One region of the Erwinia sp. HDF1-3R genome, then DNA from elsewhere that is predicted to be linked to it. Evidence: predicted binding sites of a transcription regulator. Region 1 holds the regulator's gene; each other region holds the start of a gene.
The links. Region 1 encodes ArgR, which controls arginine synthesis, uptake and breakdown. Its sites were predicted from a motif close to ANTGAATAAAAATACANT; they were not measured.
Positions count from the first base shown of each region.

Region 2: the regulator ArgR is predicted to act here: its motif matches at 3,905-3,922, upstream of argC (N-acetyl-gamma-glutamyl-phosphate reductase).
Region 3: the regulator ArgR is predicted to act here: its motif matches at 1,034-1,051, upstream of argA (amino-acid N-acetyltransferase).

Region 1 covers NZ_CP155071.1:4,324,953-4,332,481, reverse strand. The annotation lists gene aaeB (p-hydroxybenzoic acid efflux pump subunit AaeB) at 1-280, shown strand, start outside; gene AAGR22_RS19650 (NAD-dependent succinate-semialdehyde dehydrogenase) at 467-1,921, shown strand; gene yhcN (peroxide/acid stress response protein YhcN) at 2,323-2,592, opposite strand; gene yhcN (peroxide/acid stress response protein YhcN) at 2,795-3,058, opposite strand; gene AAGR22_RS19635 (hypothetical protein) at 3,316-3,471, shown strand; gene argR (transcriptional regulator ArgR) at 3,910-4,380, opposite strand; gene mdh (malate dehydrogenase) at 4,824-5,762, shown strand; gene degS (outer membrane-stress sensor serine endopeptidase DegS) at 5,814-6,872, opposite strand; gene degQ (serine endoprotease DegQ) at 6,950-7,529, opposite strand, start outside.
Region 2 covers NZ_CP155071.1:151,521-159,049, forward strand. The annotation lists gene ppc (phosphoenolpyruvate carboxylase) at 1-2,557, opposite strand, end outside; gene argE (acetylornithine deacetylase) at 2,703-3,857, opposite strand; gene argC (N-acetyl-gamma-glutamyl-phosphate reductase) at 4,038-5,042, shown strand; gene argB (acetylglutamate kinase) at 5,058-5,834, shown strand; gene AAGR22_RS00745 (argininosuccinate synthase) at 5,857-7,071, shown strand; gene argH (argininosuccinate lyase) at 7,174-7,529, shown strand, end outside.
Region 3 covers NZ_CP155071.1:3,928,745-3,936,273, forward strand. The annotation lists gene amiC (N-acetylmuramoyl-L-alanine amidase AmiC) at 1-823, opposite strand, end outside; gene argA (amino-acid N-acetyltransferase) at 1,084-2,427, shown strand; gene recD (exodeoxyribonuclease V subunit alpha) at 2,502-4,331, opposite strand; gene recB (exodeoxyribonuclease V subunit beta) at 4,319-7,529, opposite strand, start outside.

The sequences.
Region 1 (7,529 bases):
CCTGACGCTGATTATCAGCCATCAGCGGCTGCGTGAGGCAGAAATTCCGGTCAATGCCGATCTGTCGGCCTACCATAAACAGCTGCGCCACACCGCAGACCGCGTCGTCGCCTCCGGCAGTGATACGAAGCGTCGGCGTAATTTTGAGCAGCTGCTGGCGGAGCTGGACATTTACCAGGACAAACTCCAGCAGTATGACGCGCCACTCAGCGCCACCGAGCCGGTGCAGCGGCTCAGGGAGATGCTGAAAAAGTACCAAAGCACGCTGATTCAGATTTAACCCCAGGGCAGGGTGCAGGCACATTATTGACCTGCACCTGCACCTGCACCTGCACCTGCACTCGTACACGCTCACCTACCTGCATCCGCATCTGTCCTGAGCGTATTCCTGTCCGTTGCCTGCGGGGATAAAGCACGCCATCTATACTGATCTCATCAGGATGGTAAACCCCTACAGGAGAATATAATGAACCTATCATTCCTTCAGGATAACGACCTCTTCCAGACCGGTTATCTCGCGGACGGACAGTGGCAGCGCTGCGCGACGACCTTTGATGTGGTTAATCCGGCCACGGGCGAGGTCATAGCCCAGGTGGCCCGCGCGGGTAAAAGCGAGACAGAACAGGCGATTGCCGCAGCCGAAAATGCCTTTCCGGCCTGGCGGCAGAAAACGGCGAAAGCGCGCAGCGAGATCCTGAATCGCTGGTATCAGCTGATTATCGATAATAAAACCTGGCTCGGGAAGCTGATGACGGCGGAGCAGGGCAAGCCGGTAAAAGAAGCGGAGGGCGAAGTAGAGTATGCCGCCAGCTTTATCCAGTGGTTTGCCGAGCAGGCAAAACGAGCCAATGGGGAGATCATCCCTCCTGCTAAAACGGGCTCAAGGATTCTGGCCACCCGCGAGCCTGTCGGCGTGGTCGCGGCGATAACGCCCTGGAACTTCCCGATGGCGATGCTGACCCGCAAGCTTGGCCCGGCCCTGGCCGCAGGCTGCACCGGGGTGATTAAACCGGCTAACAATACGCCACTCTCTGCCTTTGCGCTGCTGGCGCTGGCAAAAAAAGCCGGGGTGCCGGACGGTGTGATTAACGCTGTTGCGGGCGATACGCACGCAATTAGCGATGCGATTATGGCCAGTAAAGCGGTCAGGAAGATCTCTTTTACCGGTTCAACGCAGGTTGGCAAACTGCTAATGCGTAATGCCGCCGAAACGATGAAAAAAGTCTCAATGGAGCTCGGTGGCAACGCGCCCTACATTGTTTTTGAGGATGCGGATATCGATGCCGCAGTCAAAGGGGCGATCGCCAATAAGTTCCGCAATGCCGGACAGGTGTGCGTCAGCGTTAACCGCTTTTATATTCAGAGTAACGTTTATGACAGGTTTGTGCGGCAGCTCGCCGATGAGGTGAGCAAGCTTAAGGTGGGCAACGGCATGGATGAGGGCGTGATTGTGGGGCCGCTAATCGAATCAGCAGCGGTAGATAAGGTTGAGGAACACGTCAATGATGCCATCGCGAAGGGTGGGCAGATCCTCACCGGCGGCGCACGACATGCGCTGGGCGGAAATTTCTGGCAGCCCACGGTGATTGCCGAAGCCAGTGAAAATATGCAGCTGGCCCGGGAAGAGACCTTTGGGCCGGTCGCGGCCTGTTTTCGCTTTGATAATGAAGAAGAAGTGATACGCCGGGCAAACGACACTGAATTTGGTCTGGCGGCCTACTTCTATACGCAGAATTTGCAGCGTGTATTTCGGGTATCCCAGGCGTTGGAAAGCGGCATGGTAGGGGTCAACGAGTGCGCGGTATCAACGGAAGTGGCACCGTTCGGCGGGATAAAAGAGTCCGGGCTGGGTCGTGAAGGGTCGGTGCTGGGGTTGGAAGAGTATCTGGAAGTGAAGGCCGTGCATATCGGTGGGCTGTAGATAAAAAAAGGCCCCGGGCAACCGGGGCTAAAGGATTCGCCATACTGACGAGGAATAACATGCCGCCTGTAGCCGCTGCGAGCCGATGAGGTCTTTCTCACGCCAGGCCTGCAATCATTGCCGATATTATTAACTGCACTTATTATTAATGTTTCTTTGTCACGCATCAGGCTTACTTACACTACCGGCAAAACGCAGGGATTACGTTCCCGGCGCGACTGTGGCTGCTAACTTTACTTAGATGAATAATCAGGTTTTTATTAACCCGGCTGGCTAAGTTAACACGCATTGATGCCGCGCAAAAACAAAAGTGCAATGATATCCCTGATGTGCGATATAAATGGCCCGGTTATTAAATCAGAACTCAGCAAGGATAATTATCGAACCTGGAATGCATTGGATTATTTATAAAGCTCGGCGGTAATGTGGTAATTACCCTCATTACGGGCTTCAATAACGCGATACGACGATGCCCCCTGTTCCTCAGCCTTCTGAGAAAGCTGCTGGCGCATATCGGTCGGTACGCCATCAATGCCGCTGATTGTCACGGTGCCCATCGATTGCAGATTTTGGCTGTCCGCCTGCTCCTGGGTTACCAGGTTAGCGGCGCTTGCACCGAATGAGAGAACGGCAGCCAGACTTATCATGCTTATCATTAATTTGGTTTTCATGGATATACTCCTCAGAGGACTCATTGGTAACCGGGCAGGATAATAAGCGATGATATTCTGGGGTTACCGTCTTTTACGATTGTTGTCTCAGTGACAATTCATTTAGCGAATATTTATGGCGCCAACATGTAGGGTAAATAACTGTGTAAAGTGCTTGATTCGGGCGACAAAGCATTACGTACAATTATTTATCTATGCCAGTTTATTTATAAATTTCCGCCGTTGCGTGATAGGTATTATTCATATTCGCTTCAATTACGCGATAGGCAGATGCGCCCTTGTCATCAGCTTTCTGGTTAAGCTGCTGACGAATATCCATTGGTGTGCCTGCTACACCGCTTACGGTGATAGTCCCCACCGCCTGTAGATTTTGTGCCTGCTCAGAGTTGATTAGCTCAGCGGCGCTGGCACCGAAAGAGAAGGCTGATAACAGGGTCATAGCAACAATTGCTTTGGTGATTTTCATGGTTTTATTCCTCGTTACTGTTTTTATTTTTCGTTTGCTGTGATTTGCATCACGAAGACAAGTATAGAACTAATAACGTAAAAAATTAATAGCAAGCTAATAATAAAATGGCGGGTAAGCCTCGCCCGGAAGCGGTTTTTAATAACTTTAGGTTATAACCAGTGCTTATATTTTCGCCACTCACTGTTAAATCCATGTAAAAACATCGTGATATGTGAATTTATCTTTTTGTGCGTTTATTTGTGGTGGATCACACTATGAGACGGAAGTATTGGAGTATTTCACGTTGCATAGTCGGCAATCAGGCAGTTGATAATAGCGGCAAGGGCAAGGGCAAGGGCAAGGGCAAGGGCAAGGGCAAGGGCAAGGGCAAGGGCAAGGGCAAGTACGAGGATAAAGGTGGAAACGAGTAAACAATTAAGAATGAGGATGAAGCTGTTAAGGGATTAGGTGGCTGGGATTAACAGGTTAAGGATTGGGGTTTGGGGTTTGGGGTTTGGGGTTTGGGGTTTGGGGTTTGGGGTTTGGGGTTTGGGGTTTGGGGTTTGGGGTTTGGGGTTTGGGGTTTGGGGTTTGGGGTTTGGGGTTTGGGGTTTGGGGTTTGGGGTTTGGGGTTTGGGGTTTGGGGTTTGAGGTTTGAGGTTTGAGGTTTGAGGTTTGAGGTCAAGGGGCGAGGGGTTAGGGATTAAGGGGTTAAGGGTGTAAGCCCTAAAAGGGTGAATGGAGAAAAGGGTAAGAATAAAGCATGAGGGGACGGTGGGCGTCTTAGAGGAATAAGCCAGCGGAGGCTGGCTATCAGGTAAGGGGCACAGGCAAGTTTAAGCAGGTTGCGGAAACCCGACTAACCCTGCTTATAACTCCTGCTCAAAGAGCATGAGGATCGCCTGGTAGAGCTGTTTGACGGTAAATGCGCGGGCGGGTGTGACAAATATGGTGTCATCGCCGGCGATCGTGCCGAGGATCCCCTCAGCCTTACCCAGTGAATCCAGCAGGCGTGCAATAAGCTGGGCTGCGCCAGGGCTGGTGTGAATGACCACCAGCGCATCGTTATAGTCGATGTCCAGCACCAGATTCTTCAGTGGGCTGGTCGTCGTGGGAACGCCCAGTTCGGCAGGAAGGCAGTAGACCATTTCCATTTTTGCATTACGTGTACGCACCGCACCGAACTTGGTCAGCATACGGGAAACTTTAGACTGGTTGATATTGTCGAAACCTTCTTCCTGAAGGGCGGCAACAATTTCGCTCTGTGAGCTGAATTTCTCTTCTTTAAGTAAGGCTTTGAACGCCTTGATAAGATCTTCTTGTTTTGATGGATTACGCATAAGTTTCCGCAAAAAATTCAGAGGTCAGGGGCATTCACGCCGCTATATAGCATTACTATGCATATAGATGAATATTTATGCAAGCTCGGACGTGGTGGCAGTGGCTGGCATTGCCCCGGGATCGGGAGTCTGGCAAACTTTTTACCAGAAAACAATCGTTCGCCCATCGACGTGGCTTGGCTAATAAGTAAACGATTTGTTATCAGATTGATGTTGTTCTGATAAGCTTAATGGGTGTAATGTAACGCCGAATAAGGTCTTATATACTGCTGTTATCTCCAGACTGATGTCAGAAGCATTTGAGTCATATTATCCACTCAATCTGGTATGAGCGCCTGAGCCCAAATTAGACTAAAAAACGTCGCTATCCCCTCGCAGGTCGTCTATGTTCATTACCGGATGGAATAACAGCACTTTACGTTCACAATAATAAGGAGTTTAAGATGAAAGTTGCAGTTCTCGGCGCAGCTGGCGGTATTGGCCAGGCTCTCGCACTTCTGCTTAAAACCCAGCTTCCGGCAGGTTCAGAACTCTCTCTGTATGATATTGCTCCCGTTACCCCTGGTGTGGCAGTCGACCTCAGTCACATCCCTACTGCCGTCAGTATTAAAGGCTTCAGTGGTGAAGACGCCACGCCTGCGCTGCAGGGGGCCAACGTCGTGCTTATTTCCGCTGGCGTCGCCCGCAAGCCCGGAATGGATCGTTCAGATCTGTTTAACGTCAACGCCGGTATTGTGCGTAACCTGATTGAACAGGTTGCCAGCACCTGTCCGCAGGCATTAATCGGTATTATCACTAATCCGGTGAACACCACCGTTGCCATTGCGGCCAGCGTGCTAAAAAAAGCGGGCGTTTACGATAAAAATAAACTCTTTGGGGTCACCACCCTGGATATTATCCGCGCCAATACCTTTGTTGCCGAACTCAAAGGTAAAAATCCTGCCGACATTAATGTTCCGGTCGTGGGCGGCCATTCAGGCGTCACCATTTTACCTCTGCTGTCACAAATTCCTGGCGTGACGTTCTCTGAGCAGGAGGTTATTGACCTGACTAAGCGTATCCAGAATGCCGGTACGGAAGTGGTTGAGGCCAAAGCGGGTGGCGGGTCGGCGACGCTTTCCATGGGGCAGGCGGCCGCGCGTTTCGGTCTGTCGCTGGTCCGTGCGCTGAACGGTGAAAGCAACGTGGTTGAATGCGCCTATGTGGAAGGCGACGGCGAACACGCACGTTTCTTCTCTCAGCCGCTGCTGCTGGGCAAAACCGGCATTGCGGAGCGTAAGCCTATTGGCACGCTGAGCGCCTTTGAACAGCAGGCGCTTAGTGGCATGTTGGATACGCTGAAAAGCGATATCGCGCAGGGCGAGGCGTTCGTTAAGTCATAACCTGAGCGGGCCAGCTGAGGCTGGCCCCTGACCTGATTCAGCTCGTTTTCGTTAACTTCCCGGATATTCCATCACGGTAACCGGCAGGGTTATTTTTTTGCCGTCGCGCAGAATTTCGATGTTAATCACCGTTCCCGGACGAATTTCAGCGACCTGATCCATCGTCTCCAGCGGTGAAAGGGCTGGCTGTTGATTCACGCTGATAATGACGTCACCCCCCGTCATCCCCGCTTTCGCGGCCGGTCCGCCCGCTGCAACTTCGGTCACCCAGATCCCCTGAATATGAGCCAGGCCGTTATCGGCTCCGCGAGGCTGCGGTCTGTCCCGCACGGTAATGCCAATAAAGCCCCGGATTACCCTGCCATCGCGAATCAGTTTACCCATGATCTTTACGGCCAGAGCCGTGGGGATGGCAAAACCTATCCCTTCAGGGGTTTCACCATCGTTACTTTTATCAAAGGAGAGCGTGTTGATCCCCATCAGCTCACCCAGCGAGTTAATCAGTGCGCCCCCCGAATTGCCCCGGTTAATAGAGGCATCGGTTTGCAGGAAATTTTGATAGCGAGAAGGACTCAGGCCCACGCGGCCGGTTGCGCTGATGATCCCCTGCGTCACCGTCTGGCCAATGTTGTAGGGATTGCCTATCGCCATCACCAGATCGCCAACGTGAGCGGTGCGTTTAGGATTGATGGGGATGACGGGTAAGCCCGGCGCGGTGATTTTTAGCACGGCAAGGTCGGTAAGGCTGTCTGAACCTACCAGCTGGGCGTCATAGAAGTGTCCATCCTGCAGGGCGACGATAATTTGCTCAGCATCGTTAATCACATGCTTGTTGGTCATAATATAGCCACGCGGGTCCATGATGACACCCGAGCCGAGCGTTCGGACGCCCATATTTCCGCTGGTCGTATTTGCGCTGCGATTATAGACGTTGACCACCGCAGGGGCTGCGCGGCGGACGGCCATATTGTAGCTGACCGGGGCCTGATCGGCGCTGTCGTCCTTTTGTGAGATAAGGTTGCTGCCAATTCTCAACGCCGGTACAGCTGCCAGTAGAAGACCAGCCACCACCAGGCCGAGAAGCACCGAACGTAAGAGTTTAGTAAACATGGCTTTAACAGTTGAGTGATTGAACGTGCGGCAGAATAGCACGACTTGAGCGGACACGCAGGTGTCCGCATCATGATTTAACGCAGCAGCAGATAGATACTTTCACCGCCTCTGATGACGTTCAGTGCCAGCAGAGGCGGTTTGGCTTCAAGCTGCTTACGCAGTTCGGCAAGATTCTGTACCCTGGTGCGATTTACGCCCACGATAACGTCATCTTTTTGCAGGCCGGACTGTTCCGCCGGGCTGGCTTTCGTTACCGCATTGACGCTTATCCCTTTGGTGCCATCTTTGGCGGCTCCGTCGATCAGCGTTGCACCCTCCAGGGCGGGCGTCATCTGCTCTGCATGCGTCACCGGCTGGCTGCTGGTTTCCAGCTTCACGGTGAAGGTGAGCGGCTTACCTTCGCGCACCAGGCCGACCTTAACGTCTTTGCCCGGCGGGGTCGTGCCAATTTTAACCCGCAGAGCGGCAAAGCTCTCTACCGGCTTATCATCCAGGCTTACGATGATATCGCCAGCCTTGATGCCCGCTTTAGCCGCGGCAGAATTCGGTAGCACCTCATTTACAAAGGCGCCGCGCTGAATATCAACGTTAAATGCCCGCGCCATATCTGCGGTCATCTCAGTGCCTTTAATTCCGAGCTGCCCTCGCTTCACT
Region 2 (7,529 bases), 620 kb from region 1:
GCTGACGTGAACGATGAAGTAGCTCGGCCTGTAGCACATTAAGCGGATCGGTATAGACGTTACGCAGCGCAATCGACTCAGCAATCCACGGCTGGTCGGCCATCAGGTGCGCGTCGTTGGCAATGGTGAGAATGGTTTTAATATCGGCATCAAGCTGTTCGCGCAGCTGTTTACCCAATGGCCAGAGCGATGCGGTGACCAGACGCTGATCGTAATACTCCGCCAGCCACAGGTCAGCCTTAGAAAATACCATCTCCAGCATTCCCAGCCGGGTCGAGAAGAACGGCCAGTCGCGGCACATCGCTTCCAGCTGATCCTGATTACCGGCCTCCATCGCTTTCTGTAACGCAGCACCTGCGCCCAGCCAGGCGGGCAGCATCAGGCGGTTCTGCGTCCAGGCAAAAATCCATGGGATCGCGCGGAGTGATTCGACGCCGCCGGTAGGACGGCGCTTCGCCGGACGGGAGCCCAGCGGCAGCTTGCCCAGTTCCTGCTCAGGGGTAGCCTGGCGGAAGTAGGGGACGAAGTCCTCATTTTGACGTACATAGCCCCGATACATGGAACAGGAGTCGGCGGAGAGCTGGTCCATAATATCGCGCCATTTGGGCTCCGGCTCCGGCGGCGGCATCAGGTTAGCCTCCAGAATGGCACCGGTATAGAGAGAAAGGCTGCTAATGGTGACTTCCGGCAGGCCGTATTTAAAGCGAATCATTTCGCCCTGTTCCGTTACGCGCAGGCCGCCTTTCAGGCTGCCAGGGGGCTGGGAGAGCAGCGCAGCGTGAGCCGGAGCGCCGCCGCGGCCAATGGTGCCGCCGCGTCCGTGGAACAGCGTCAGGGCAATACCGGCTTTTTCACAGGTTTTGATCAGCGCATCCTGCGCCTGATACTGCGCCCAGCTTGCCGCCATGACACCGGCATCTTTCGCCGAGTCAGAGTAACCGATCATCACCATCTGCCTGCCCTGAATAAAGCCGCGATACCAGTCGATGCTGAGTAGCTGGCTCATCACGTCGTTGGCATTATTCAGGTCATCGAGCGTTTCAAACAGCGGTGCTACCGGCATTGCAAACGGGATGCCCGCTTCTTTCAGCAGCAGATGGACGGCCAGCACGTCAGACGGCGTTTTCGCCATCGAAATCACGTAGGCGGCAATAGAGCCTTTCGGCGCTTCGGCGGCGACGCGGCAGGTATCCAGCACTTCGCGGGTCTCGTCGCCAGGCGCCCAGTTACGCGGCAGCAGCGGGCGTTTGGAGTTGAGCTCGCGGATCAAAAAGGCCTGCTTGTCAGCCTCAGACCAGCTTTCATAATCCCCCAGGCCCAGATAACGGGTGATTTCCGCAATCGCTTCGGTGTGGCGGGTGCTTTCCTGACGGATATCGATACGCACCAGCGGCACGCCGAAACATTTCACGCGGCGTAGCGTATCCAGCAGCTGTCCATTGGCGATAATACCCATACCGCATGCCTGGAGCGATTGATAGCAGGTATAAAGCGGGTCCCATAGCTGCTCGTTGGCGATCAGCAGGTCGGCAGGGCGCGGCGGCTCTTCACCCTTCAGACGCCGTTCCAGCCACTCCTGGGTGCTCATCAGCTGGCCGCGCAGCTTTTTCATGATTTCGCGATAGGGTTCAAGCGCCTCAGGATTGCCGCACAGGGTACGGACCTCCGGCGAGCACTCGGACATCGACAGCTCAGAAACCAGCACTGCGATATCGCGCAGGAACAGGTCGGTGGCTTTCCAGCGGCTGAGTAGCAACACGTGGCGGGTAATATCTGCGGTGACGTTAGGGTTACCGTCGCGGTCGCCGCCCATCCATGAGGTAAACTGCACCGGAACGAAGTCCACCGGTAGCCTGACGCCGAAGGAGGCTTCCACCTGTTCGTTCAGCTCGCGCAGGAAGTGGGGAACGCCCTCCCACAGGCTGTTCTCGACCACCGCGAAGCCCCATTTCGCCTCATCCACCGGGGAGGGACGATATTTTCGGATCTCATCGGTATGCCAGGCCTGCGCGACCAGCTGGCGCAGACGACGCATAATCTGTGCGCGGTCATAATCGGATAAATCGTTATGATCCAGCTGTTTCAGACAGCTGTTGACCTCCACCAGCTTATGAATCAGGGTGCGGCGGGTAATTTCCGTTGGATGTGCGGTAAGCACCAGCTCCAGCGACAGGGATTCTATGGCTTCACGAATGGCGGCATCGGTCAGGTCGGGCTGCTGTTTGAGGCGATCGAAGACCTTTGCCAGCATCTCCGGGTGATTAGCCCCTTCGCCCTGCGGGGAGATGGTGTGATATTGCTCGGCAACGTTGGTTAAATTCAAAAACTGACTGAAGGCGCGGGCGACGGGCAGCAATTCATCATTAGAGAGGTTTTGCAGCGTGGAAAGCAGCTCCTGGCGGTGGGCATCATTGCCCGCACGTGATGACTTTGAGAGCTTACGGATAGTTTCCACCCGTTCAAGGATGTTTTCGCCCAGCGCATCCTTAATGGTATCGCCGAGCAGTTTGCCGAGCATACTGACATTACTTCGCATTGCGGAATATTGTTCGTTCATATCACCCCTGACGCCCTTCTGGTTTTTGTCATTATCTTTCACCGTTGCCGGCATAACGTTGATGTTTATCTAGCCACGTTCGCTGCCATTCGTCAATTGACTTAAAAATGTCCTGTGATGGCTAAATAACAGGAATTTATGGGTTTTATTGCGGATGGCAGAAATGCTGCACTACCTGAGCAATCAGCTCCCGGGTTGGCTTGATAAAGGCGGTATCAATATATTCATCCGGCTGATGTGCCTGATTGATAGAGCCAGGCCCCAGAACCAGCGTCGGGCATATTTCCTGAATAAACGGCGCTTCTGTACAGTAGTTGACCACTTCCGTTTCCGTCCCCAGCAGTTTTTCCACCACCTGAACCAGCTGATGCTCGCGTGGGCATTCGTATCCCGGAATAGGAGGGTGCAGTTCACTTACCGTTACCCGACCAGGCCAGCGCTCGCTCACGGGTGCCAGGGCTTCATTGAGCAGTCCGTCAAGCTCCTTCAGCGACAGGCCAGGCAGCGGGCGGATATCCATATGCAGTTCGCAGCAGGCGCAGATACGGTTTGCCGCATCGCCGCCGTTGATATGGCCAAAGTTCATGGTCGGATAGGGGATAGCGAAACCGTCATGATGGTAGCGCGCCTTGAGCGTCTTACGCAGGCCCATCAGGTGGGTAATGGACTCATGCATCAGTTCAATCGCATTGACGCCGCGTGCGGGATCGCTCGAGTGGCCTGACTGTCCCTGAATGCGAATCGCCTGGGAGAGATGGCCCTTGTGGGCGCGCACCGGCTTCAGCGAGGTTGGCTCGCCGATAATTGCGCAGTCAGGGCGGATCGCGGTGGTTTCCGAGAAGTATTTCGCGCCAGCCATGGTGGTTTCTTCATCCGCCGTCGCCAGGATATAGAGCGGTTTTTCCAGCGTGTTGAGATCAATGTCGCGCAGCGCATCTAAAATGAAAGCAAAGAAGCCTTTCATATCGGCGGTTCCCAGTCCGTACAGCTTATTGTCGTGTTCGGTCAGGGTGAAGGGATCGCGGGTCCAGCGGCCATCGTCAAAGGGAACGGTGTCGGTATGGCCCGCTAACAGCAGGCCGCCCGCGCCGCTGCCGGTTTTTGCCAGCATATTGAATTTGTGACGCGTACCGGGAACGGGCTGGACCTCCACGCTGAAGCCCAGATCCCGGAACCAGCCCGCGAGCAAACTGATTAAAGTTTCATTACTCTGATCGATGGCGATATCGGTTGCGCTGATGGAGGGGGTGGCAATCAACTCGCGGTAAAGCTCGATAAAAGGCGGTAATTTTGTCTTCACTGTTGACAGTCCTTGCGTTAGGATAGTATCAATATTCATGCAGTATTAGTGAATAAAAATACATTAATGGCGTGCGGATGGAAACCGATTAATCTTCCCTGTCCTGCGCCGATCGCCTGGGAATACAGTGGAAGGCCGCTGCAGCCCGGAATTTTCTGACCAGGAAAAGGTGTCAGTCTGATGTTGAATACGTTGATTGTGGGTGCCAGTGGCTATGCTGGCGTTGAGCTGGTGACGTATCTGAACCGTCACCCCCAGGTGAACATAACCGCTTTAGCGGTTTCAGCGCAAAGCCCCGACGCAGGAAAATTGCTTTCTGAGCTTCATCCACAGCTGAAAGGCATCGTCGATTTGCCGCTACAGCCGATGAGCCGGCCAGAGGAGTTTGCTGATAAGGTCGACGTGGTTTTTCTTGCCACCGCCCATGAAGTCAGCCACGACCTTGCGCCAGCCTTTCTGGCGGCGGGCTGCGTGGTGTTCGATCTCTCGGGTGCCTTCCGCGTCAACGATCAGAGCTTTTACAGCCGTTATTACGGCTTTGCCCATCAGCAGCAGACGTGGCTGGATAAAGCCGTCTATGGGCTGGCAGAGTGGCAGCATAACAGCATTAAAGAGGCCCAGCTGATCGCCGTACCGGGCTGCTACCCGACGGCGGCGCAGCTGGCGTTGAAGCCGCTGGTGGAAGCCGGTCTGCTCAACGACGCCCAGTGGCCAGTGATCAATGCCACCAGCGGCGTCAGCGGTGCCGGGCGTAAAGCGTCCGTCAGTACCAGCTTCTGCGAAGTCAGCCTGCAGCCCTATGGCCTGTTCAATCATCGTCATCACCCTGAAATCACCGCCCATCTTGGGATCCCGGTGATCTTCACCCCGCATCTGGGCAATTTCCCACGCGGCATTCTGGCGACCATTACCTGCCGTCTGAAAGCGGGCATCAGCGCTGAGGATGTGGCTGAGGCGTTTCATAACGCCTACCACGATAAGCCGCTGGTACGGCTGTACGATAAAGGCGTACCGTCTATTAAAGGGGTCGCCGGGCTGCCGTTCTGTGATATCGGTTTTGCCGTGCAGGGTGAGCATCTGATCGTGGTAGCGGCAGAGGATAACCTGCTCAAAGGCGCCTCTTCCCAGGCGGTGCAGTGCCTGAATATTCGTTTCGGTTTCCCGGAAACAGAGTCACTTATTTAATCAGCGAGTAGCGAAATGACGAATCCTCTTATTATCAAACTCGGTGGCGTACTGCTGGACAGTGAAGAAGCGCTGGAAAAACTCTTCTCTGCGCTGGTGAGCTGGCGTGAATCGCATCAGCGTCCGTTGCTTATCGTGCACGGTGGCGGCTGTCTGGTGGATGAGCTGATGAAAAAGCTCTCTCTGCCGGTGCAAAAGAAAAACGGGCTGCGCGTCACGCCTGCCGATCAGATCGACATCATTACCGGTGCGCTGGCCGGCACCGCAAATAAAACCCTGCTGGCCTGGTCGAAGAAACACGGTATTGACGCCGTTGGCCTCTGCCTGGCCGACGGCGGTATCGTGGAGGTTGAACAGTTCGACCCGCAGCTGGGCCACGTGGGGCAGGCGGCGCCCGGTTCGCCTAAGCTCATTACAACGCTGCTGACCGCGGGTTATCTGCCGGTTATCAGCTCCATCGGCATTACCCAGCAGGGTGAGCTAATGAACGTTAACGCTGACCAGGCGGCAACGGCTCTGGCCGCGACCCTGGGAGCGGACCTGATCCTGCTGTCTGACGTGAGCGGTATTCTTGACGGCAAAGGCCAGCGTATTGAAGAGATGACGGCGGCGAAGGCCGAAGCGCTGATCGCCCAGGGGATCATCACCGACGGCATGGTCGTCAAAGTAAATGCCGCGCTGGATGCCGCCCGCACGCTGGGGCGTCCGGTGGATATTGCCAGCTGGCGTCATGCAGAACAGCTGCAAAACCTCTTTAACGGCGTGTCAATTGGCACCCGGATCCTCGCTTAACAGAATGTTCAAGGAAAAGACAATGCAAGATAAGAGCATAAAAAAAATCGTTCTGGCTTACTCCGGTGGTCTGGATACCTCTGCCATTATTCCATGGCTGAAAGAGAACTATGGCGGCTGTGAAGTCGTGGCCTTTGTTGCGGATATCGGCCAGGAGCGTGGCGATCTGGAAGGCGTTGAGCAGAAGGCTATCCAGTCGGGTGCCTCTGAGTGCCACGTGGTTGACCTGCGCGAAGCCTTTATCAGCGACTACGTTTACCCCGTGTTGCAGACCGGCGCCCTGTATGAAGGTACCTATCTGCTAGGCACCTCAATGGCCAGACCTATCATCGCCAAAGCCCAGGTTGAGCTGGCGCTGAAAGTGGGTGCGGATGCGCTGTGTCACGGCGCAACCGGTAAAGGCAACGACCAGGTGCGCTTTGAAACCACCTACACCGCGCTGGCTCCCCAGCTTGCCGTCGTTGCGCCATGGCGCGAGTGGAACCTGCGTTCCCGTGAAGCGCTGCTGGACTATCTGAAGGAGCGCAACATTCCGACCACGGCCTCGCTGGAAAAGATCTACAGCCGTGACGAGAACGCCTGGCACATCTCTACCGAAGGTGGCGTATTGGAAAGCCCGTGGAACGCGCCAAATAAAGATTGCTGGGTATGGACAGTCGACCCGCTGGAAGCGCCGGACCAGCCCGAGCAGGTCACCGTTTCCGTTGAGAAAGGGCGCGTGGTTGCGGTTAACGGCGAGGCACTCAGCCCGTACAAGTGTCTGGAAAAGCTGAACGTGCTGGGTGCTAAGCATGGTGTAGGCCGTATTGATATCGTAGAAAACCGTCTGGTCGGCATTAAGTCGCGCGGCTGCTATGAAACGCCCGGTGGCACCATTATGGTGAATGCGCTTCGCGCCGTTGAGCAACTGGTATTAGATCGCGATAGCTTTAAGTGGCGCGAGCAGCTGGGGCTTGAGATGTCCTACGTGGTTTACGATGGCCGCTGGTTTGCGCCGCTGCGTAAGTCTATCCAGGCCTCCGCTGAGGCACTGGCGGAAGAGGTAAATGGCGAAGTAGTCCTGCAGCTGTACAAGGGGCAGGTGACGGCGATTCAGAAGAAATCCGCCAATAGCCTCTACTCTGAAGAGTTTGCTACCTTCGGCGAAGATGAGGTCTACGACCATCGTCACGCGGGTGGGTTTATCCGGCTGTTCTCACTTTCTTCACGTATTCGCGCGCTGAACGAAAAAAAATAGGTATTCGGATTGCCGGTACGCACAGGCATTGGGGACGGATAAAGTCCGTTCCCCCTACCGGCATCAGTGACAACGACTTAACGAATTAAAGGGAGCACTGACATGGCACTTTGGGGTGGACGGTTTACACAGGCAGCGGATCAACGCTTTAAGCTGTTTAACGACTCGCTGCGCTTTGACTATCGTCTGGCAGAACAGGACATTGTGGGATCCATTGCCTGGTCCAAAGCGCTGGTAACGGTCAATGTTCTGACGTCGGAAGAGCAGCAGCAGCTGGAGAGTGCACTGACCGTGCTGCTGGAAGAGGTGCGGGCTAACCCGCAGCAGATCCTGGAAAGTGATGCGGAAGATATTCACAGCTACGTGGAAAGCCGCCTGATTGACAAAGTGGGGGCGCTGGGTAAAAAACTGCATACGGGCCGCAGCCGCAACGATCAGGTTGCCACCGATCTCAAGCT
Region 3 (7,529 bases), 400 kb from region 1:
CGCGTGCCGCGCGATTGGTAAAGGCATCGGCATGAATGGAGATAAACAGATCCGCACGCTGCCTGCGCGCCTTTGCTACCCTGACCTGTAGCGGAATAAAAACGTCCTCATTACGCGTCATTAGGGCGCGCATATTGGGCTGTTTATCAATCAGGCTTTTCAGACGGCGGGCAATTTTCAACACCACGTCTTTTTCGCGCGTCTTGTGTTTGCCCACCGCGCCGGAGTCTTCGCCTCCGTGGCCCGGATCGAGCATGATAATCATTGGCCGGTCTTTACCTGCCCTGCCCGGTAGAGGCGTTTTGGCAGGCGTGTGCTGCGCTAAATCCCCCTTATTATATTCGTCCAGCAGGGCCAGCAGCGGGTCGTCCTCGTGGTGATGACTCATATTACTGGCCGGATAGAGATCCAGAACCAGCCGGTTTTTGAACCCGGCGACCGGAGCCAGCGTAAAGACTTTCGGCGTAACGTTTTGCTTGAGCTCCAGTACCAGCCTGACGGTATTGGCGCTGAACTGCCCCACCCGCGCACTCTTTATATAGGGATCGTCGCTGCGAACCAGATTTCCCACGCCCTTCAGCAGGGCATTGAGATGCATATTTTCAATATCCACCACCACCCGCTCGGGTTTACTGAGTGCGAACTGCCGGTATTTAAGCGGAGAGGTGGATTCCAGCGTCAAACGGGAATAGGTGGAAGAAGGCCAGATGCGGATCGCCACCAGCGGGGTTGCTGCCAGGCCAATCTTGCTGACGCTGAGCAGCCAGACGGCTCCCGCGCACTTAAGCCAGCGGCGTCGGCCAGGTGAAGGTAAATCGGTCATGCTATTCCAGTGTGCTGTTCCATGGGTTAAAAAATCCAGTCTGGTCTACTATGAGGTAAAAACAGCCAGATAGCGTGCAGGGTGAAAACTGTAGCGAAACAGGCTGCCAGTGTCATCTCTAAATTGCGAGGCCCGGTGGCACTTCTGGTTAACTGTGTAATCACGTTGATTGAAAGTCGGTAACAATTGCCGCTTGCTTCTGCAGGCTAAAAAGAATAAAAATACAGTTTTACCGAATAATAATTCATTAAGGGTTTGTCGTGAAGGAACGGAGTACCGAGCTGGTTCAGGGTTTTCGCCATACTGTCCCCTATATCAATGCCCACCGTGGTAAAACCTTCGTCATCATGCTTGGCGGCGAAGCCATAGAGCATGAAAATTTTTCCGGCATCGTTAATGATATTGGGCTGCTCCATAGCCTGGGCATTCGTCTGGTGGTGGTCTACGGTGCGCGCCCACAGATTGATGCGAACCTGGCCGAACACCAGCTTGAACCCCTTTACCACAAGTATACCCGCGTCACCGATGCGCAGTCGCTGGAGCTGGTCAAGCAGGCAGCCGGACGCCTGCAGCTTGATATCACCGCCCGCCTGTCGATGAGTCTCAATAACACCCCTCTCCAGGGCGCTCATATCAACGTGGTGAGCGGCAACTTCATCATTGCGCAGCCTTTGGGGGTGGATGAGGGCGTGGATTATTGTCATAGCGGGCGCATACGCCGTATTGATGAAGAGGCGATTCACCGGCAGCTGGACAGCGGCGCAATTGTGCTGATGGGGCCGGTGGCCGTTTCCGTCACCGGGGAGAGCTTCAATCTCACCTCAGAGGAGGTGGCGACGCAGCTCGCGATTAAGCTTAAGGCAGAGAAGATGATTGGCTTCTGTTCCGGTCAGGGCGTCACGGACAGCGAAGGCAACGTTATCTCCGAGCTTTTCCCTAATGACGCACAGCAGCGCATTGAGGCGCTGGAAAAGGAAGATGACTACCTGTCAGGGACGGTGCGTTTTCTGCGCGGTGCGGTCAAAGCCTGCCGCAGCGGCGTGCGCCGCAGCCATCTGATTAGCTATCAGGAAGATGGCGCCCTGCTTCAGGAGCTGTTCTCACGCGATGGGATTGGCACCCAGATCGTCATGGAAAGCGCCGAGCAGATCCGCCGCGCTACCATCAATGATATCGGCGGAATTCTGGAGCTTATCCGCCCGCTTGAGCAGCAGGGAATTCTGGTACGCCGTTCCCGCGAACAGCTTGAGATGGAGATTGATAAATTTACCATCATCGAGCGCGATAACCTGACCATTGGCTGTGCAGCCCTCTATACCTTCCCGGAAGAGGAGATTGGCGAGATGGCCTGCGTTGCAGTGCATCCTGACTACCGCAGCTCGTCACGAGGCGAGGCCCTGCTGGAGCGCGTAGCCCTTCAGGCACGGCAGATGGGGCTGAAAAAGCTGTTTGTGCTGACCACCCGCAGCATTCACTGGTTCCAGGAGCGCGGCTTTATGCCGGTAGATATCGACAAGCTGCCCGAGAGTAAAAAGCAGATGTATAACTACCAGCGCCGCTCAAAGGTCCTGATGGCCGATCTGCGTCATGCCCGCCAGGCGTAATTATTATGTCCGGCGGTCAGCCAGGCCGCCAGGCGAAGTTTTTCTGTCCGCCGGTCAGCCAGCCGCCAGACACCCTATTCCGTCAGGCGATCGACCAGCCCGCTGCGACGCTGCGTCTGCATGCGCACCGCGCTGTTGAGTACCCCACTGTCCGCATAAAGCGACAGCTTCTGCTTCGCCCGGGTGATGGCAGTGTAAATCAGTTCACGCGTCAGCACCGGCGTGAACTGGCTGGGGAGTATCAGCAGCGTATGATTGAATTCCGAGCCCTGTGACTTATGCACCGTCATGGCAAAAGCCGTCTCATGCGGGGGCAGACGGCTGGGCTGCACGGCTTTAATGCTGCCATCAGGTAGCGGGAAAAATACCTTAAGCGCACCCTCTTCGTCATTCATCGCAATGCCAATATCGCCGTTAAATAAGCCCAGGGCGCTATCATTGCGGGCAATCATGACCGGCCGCCCGACGTACCACTTACTGCCGCCAGGCGCGCGGCGGATCAGGCCCTTAAGCTGGAGAGAGGCTTCAATACGCTCATTCAGCCCCGTGACGCCAAATGGTCCCTCACGCAGCGCACAGAGCAGCTGAAAATGGCCAAACTCGTTAATCACATCCAGAGGACTGTGGCCCTGAGACAGACTTCGCAGGTAAGGTCGATAGCCCTCCACGCAGGCGCTGAGCAGATGCTGGTACTCCTCGCTGCTGCTCAGCGGGAAGCGTTCAATATCACTGTATCCAGCGGCAAAGACTTTTTCCATCCGACGGGTGTCACCGCCATTAACGGCCAGCGCCAGCTGCCCAATACCCGAAGAGGCATCAAAGCGGTAGCTTTTGCGCAGCAGGCAAATGCTGTCACGCACGGCAGGCGCATGTGGACTCTCCTCGCCCGCGAGGGTACAGCCCGTCAGCCGGGTAAGTTCCGCCGCGCGCTCACTGCTGTAGCCTGCTTCCGCGCAGCGACAGATATCCCCCAGCACCGCCCCCGCTTCTACCGAGGCCAGCTGATCGCGATCGCCCAGAAAAATCACTTTTGCCTGCTGCGGCAGCGCTGCAATCAGATTTGCCATCATTGGCAGATCGACCATTGACGCTTCATCCACCACCAGTAAATCCAGGTGCAGTGGGTTACCGGCATGATAGCGCATCCGCTGACTGCCCGGCACCGCGCCCAGCAGTCGGTGCAGGGTCGTCGCTTCAGTGGGGAACCGCTGCTTCTCCGCTTCATCAATATCCAGACCCTGTAGCGTCGCCCCGAGGGATGCGGTCAGCCGGGCCGCCGCCTTGCCGGTCGGCGCCGCCAGCCGGATGCGCAGCGAATCCGTTAGCGAGATAAGCGTGGCCAGTAATTTGGCGACGGTGGTGGTTTTACCGGTACCCGGGCCACCCGAAATAATCGAAATCTGACGGGTCAGCGCCACGGCGGCGGCAATTTTCTGCCAGTCATCGGCCTGCTGGCCGAAATGCCTGTCCAGCGCAGCGCGCAGCGCGCGTTCATCCAGTCGGTGAGCCGCAGCCTGACCGAGAATAAACCGGGCCACCTGCCCTTCAGAAAGCCACATCCGATGCAGGTAGAGACGCTGCTGATGAAGCACCAGCGGCGTGGCGGTTGAACCGTCGCCCACCGCCGCCTCGTCGGGCAGAAGAGTAAGCCAGTCCGGGTCACCCGCGGCCTGCCACATCAGGCGGGCCAGCTCCGGGTGCCGTCCGCCAAACAGCGACTGCTCGGTAAAAGTGGTAAGCGGCAGGCACACATGCCCCTCTCCTGCCTCTGCGCTTACCCAGGCTGCCGCCAGCATCAGCGCGGGTTGGGCCTCGCTGGCAATCATTCTGGCAAACTGCACGTCCAGCGCTCGCAGCAGTTTCTGCTGACTGGCAGCCAGCAGCAGTTCCGCTATTTTAGCCATGCGCCCTCCCGCTCTTTCCCTGCAAATAACGCGTCCAGCGCGTTAACAAATTCAGCCGATGGCCGCGTGCGATAAAGGCCATTGTCACTGGCCGTTCCGTCCACGCCCCGCAGGAACAGGTAAATAACGCCGCCAAAATGCTGTTCAAAATCATAGTCGGCCAGTCGGTGGCGCAGATAGCGGTGCAGCGCCAGCGTATAGAGCTGATACTGTAAATCGTAGCGGTGGGACTGCATCGCCAGCGCCATTGCCTGGGGCGTGTAGTCGTCGCCGGATGCCCCCAGCCAGTTAGATTTATAGTCCAGCAGGTAGTATTTGCCCTGCCAGATGAAGACCAGGTCGATAAAGCCCTTCAGCATGCCCTGCACCTGCTGGAAGTTAAGCGGCGGACACGCCGCTGAGAGCGGATCGTAGTGGCGAATAAGCCGGTCAAGACTCTCCGCGCTCATTAACCGCTGGATAGGCAGATAAAATTGCAGCTCTACCTGACGCTTGTCAGGGGCCAGCTGACTGAGCGTCACCCCGGTCTCGTTGAGCGGCGTTTGCAGAATACGCATCAGCCACTGCTGCACTACCGGCAGCCAGGCCGCGTCGTGCCCCTGCGAGGTGAGCTGTTCAGCCAGCCACGCCTCCTCAACCGGCTGGGTGAAATCAATATTTTCAAACAGGCCGTGAAGAAATGTCCCCGGTGCTGCGCCGCGCGGGAAGGTATGCGGCGTCAGCTGAACAGCCAGCTGCGGCTGTGCCTCGCCCGCGGCATCGACATCCAGCCTGGGCAGCAGGTCGAAGGTGACGGAGTGCCCATGCTGCTGCAAGCCTGAATAGCTGGTGATGCGCCACTCATCGCGAAGCTGGCGGGTAACAGACTGGCTGCTGAGCGCGTCCGGCACCGCCTGCTGTGGTCGCCAGGGCTCATCATCGGGATGACCGGGAATAACCAGCTCAACGGCTTCATTTTCCATTTCCAGTAAAGACTGACGCAGGCTGGCCGCATCTGCCGCCTCACCTTTTTGCAGCAGGTAACCTACCGCACTGAGATGCAGGTCGCTGTTCCCTTCCTTTTTCCGGTTACCCTTTACCAGCGGCGCAATGCCCACGCTACAGTGCCAGACTGAACGCGTCAGCGCGACGTAGAGCAGGCGGAGATCTTCGGCCAGCCGCTCCTGTTCGGCCAGCTCAATGCTTTCGACATCGTCACGCAGATCCAGCAGCGCCTGAAAGGTTTGCCGGTCATGATAAATTCCCTGTCCCGCTTCGCGGTAGTTAGCAACAAACGGCAGCCACACCAGCGGATACTGCAACCCTTTTGACTTATGGATAGTCACAATCTTCACCAAATGGCGATCGCTCTCCAGGCGTAGCTGCTGGCTGGCGGACTGACCATTAGGCTGGGCCACCTCCTGCGCCAGCCAGCGAACCAGCGCATGTTCGCTGTCCAGGCTCGCGGAGGCTTCCTGTAGCAGCTCGCCCAGATGCAGCAGGTCGGTCAGCCTGCGCTCTCCGCTTTCGGAGGCCAGCAAATTTTCAGCAATCTGGCGTTTAACCATCAGTTCACGCAGCATCGGCAGCACGCCGCGCTTCAGCCAGCGCTGACGATAGCCGTCAAATTCATCCACCAGCGCGTCCCAGGCGCGCTCATCCTTACTTAGCGCATCAAGCGTTAATGCATCCAGACCAAAAATGCTGGTGGCGAGGGCGCTGCGCAGCGTTCGCTCCTGTTCGGGAGCCAGCACCGCCTGCAGCAGCCAGATCATTTCACGCGCTTCCGGCGTGGTGAACACGCTGTCGCGATTGGAGAGATAAACCGAGGGAATATTCAGGCCATTCAGCGCTTCGCGCATGATGGACGCTTCACCGCGGCTGCGCACCAGAACGGTAATGTCCGATGCCGCCACCGGACGCCGATCGTCGTCTCTGCCGAGCAGCGCCGTTCCCTGCTGACCTGCCGTCAGCCAGCGGCGGATATCTGCCGCGCACTGCCGGGCCATAAACTGCTGGTAATCGCTTACGCCTGTTCCTTCGCCCGGCTGAAGCCAAAATCTCAGGGCGGGCTGGCGTTTACCCTCAACGCTAAACGCCAGTCCGGCATTAGGTCCGGCAGGAGTGACGTCCTTAAAGGGAATTTCATGGAACAAAAAAGGATTTTCCAGCCGGGAAAAGAGCTGGTTGACGCTGTTCACCATGTCCGGCGAGGAGCGCCAGTTGGTATCAAGCGTATAGTGGGCGCTAACTTCACTACGGGCTTTCATATAGGTGAAAATATCGGCTCCCCGAAAGGCGTAGATAGCCTGTTTGGGGTCGCCTATCAGCAGTAGCGCAGACTCGGGCTGATGCCGGTAAAGCGTGCGGAAGATGCGGTACTGCTGCGGGTCGGTATCCTGGAATTCATCAATCAGCGCGACCGGATACCGGCTGCGAACGGCCTGCGCCAGCGCCTCTCCGCCCGGCTGCTGAAGGGCGTCATCAAACCGTCCCAGCAGGTCGTCAAACCCCAGCAGGGCGTTAAGCCTTTTCTCTTTTTGCGTGGTGAAGCGGATCTCACTCAGCGCGCGGGCGATAACCAGGTCACGCAGCGATAGCGGTTCCGCGAGGAAGCGATCCACCTCGTCAAACAGCGGATGCTGTGGCGCTTCGCCTTTTTTGGTTTTTTCCAGCAGTACCCGCTGACCAAAGCGCGCCAGCTCCTTAGGAACCGCGTAATCCTCAGTGGCTTCTGCGGCCCACTGGGCCATTTTCTCCAGCCAGTTAGGTAAGTGCTTACTGCTGTAGCTTCGCTTGTCCACACCCGACTGGGCAATAACGTCGTGCAGATTTCCTGCCGCCAGCCACGCCGTTTTCAGAGCATCGATCCGCCCAATGATTTTTTCATGGCGTTCGGTGAACGACTCCTCTAAATCGGCGGGATATTTCAGCGCGGGGGCTTCACCATTCAGCCAGGGTGAGAGCGTGGCAAGGAGCTGCTCCGGCCCCTGCCACATCTGCGTCATTACCCTGGCCACCGGCAGCGAGAGCGGGTAGCAGTAGCGACGCCAGAAATCCGCCGCAGCCTGTCGGCGCAGCGGAAACTCATCCTCGATCAGCTGTTGCTCAAACAGCATGCCGGATTCAAACGCGTTCAGATTTAACATGCGCTGGCAGAAGCCGTGGATGGTAAATATCCCGGCGTCATCCATCTGCCGCTCGGCCGCCAGCAGCCGC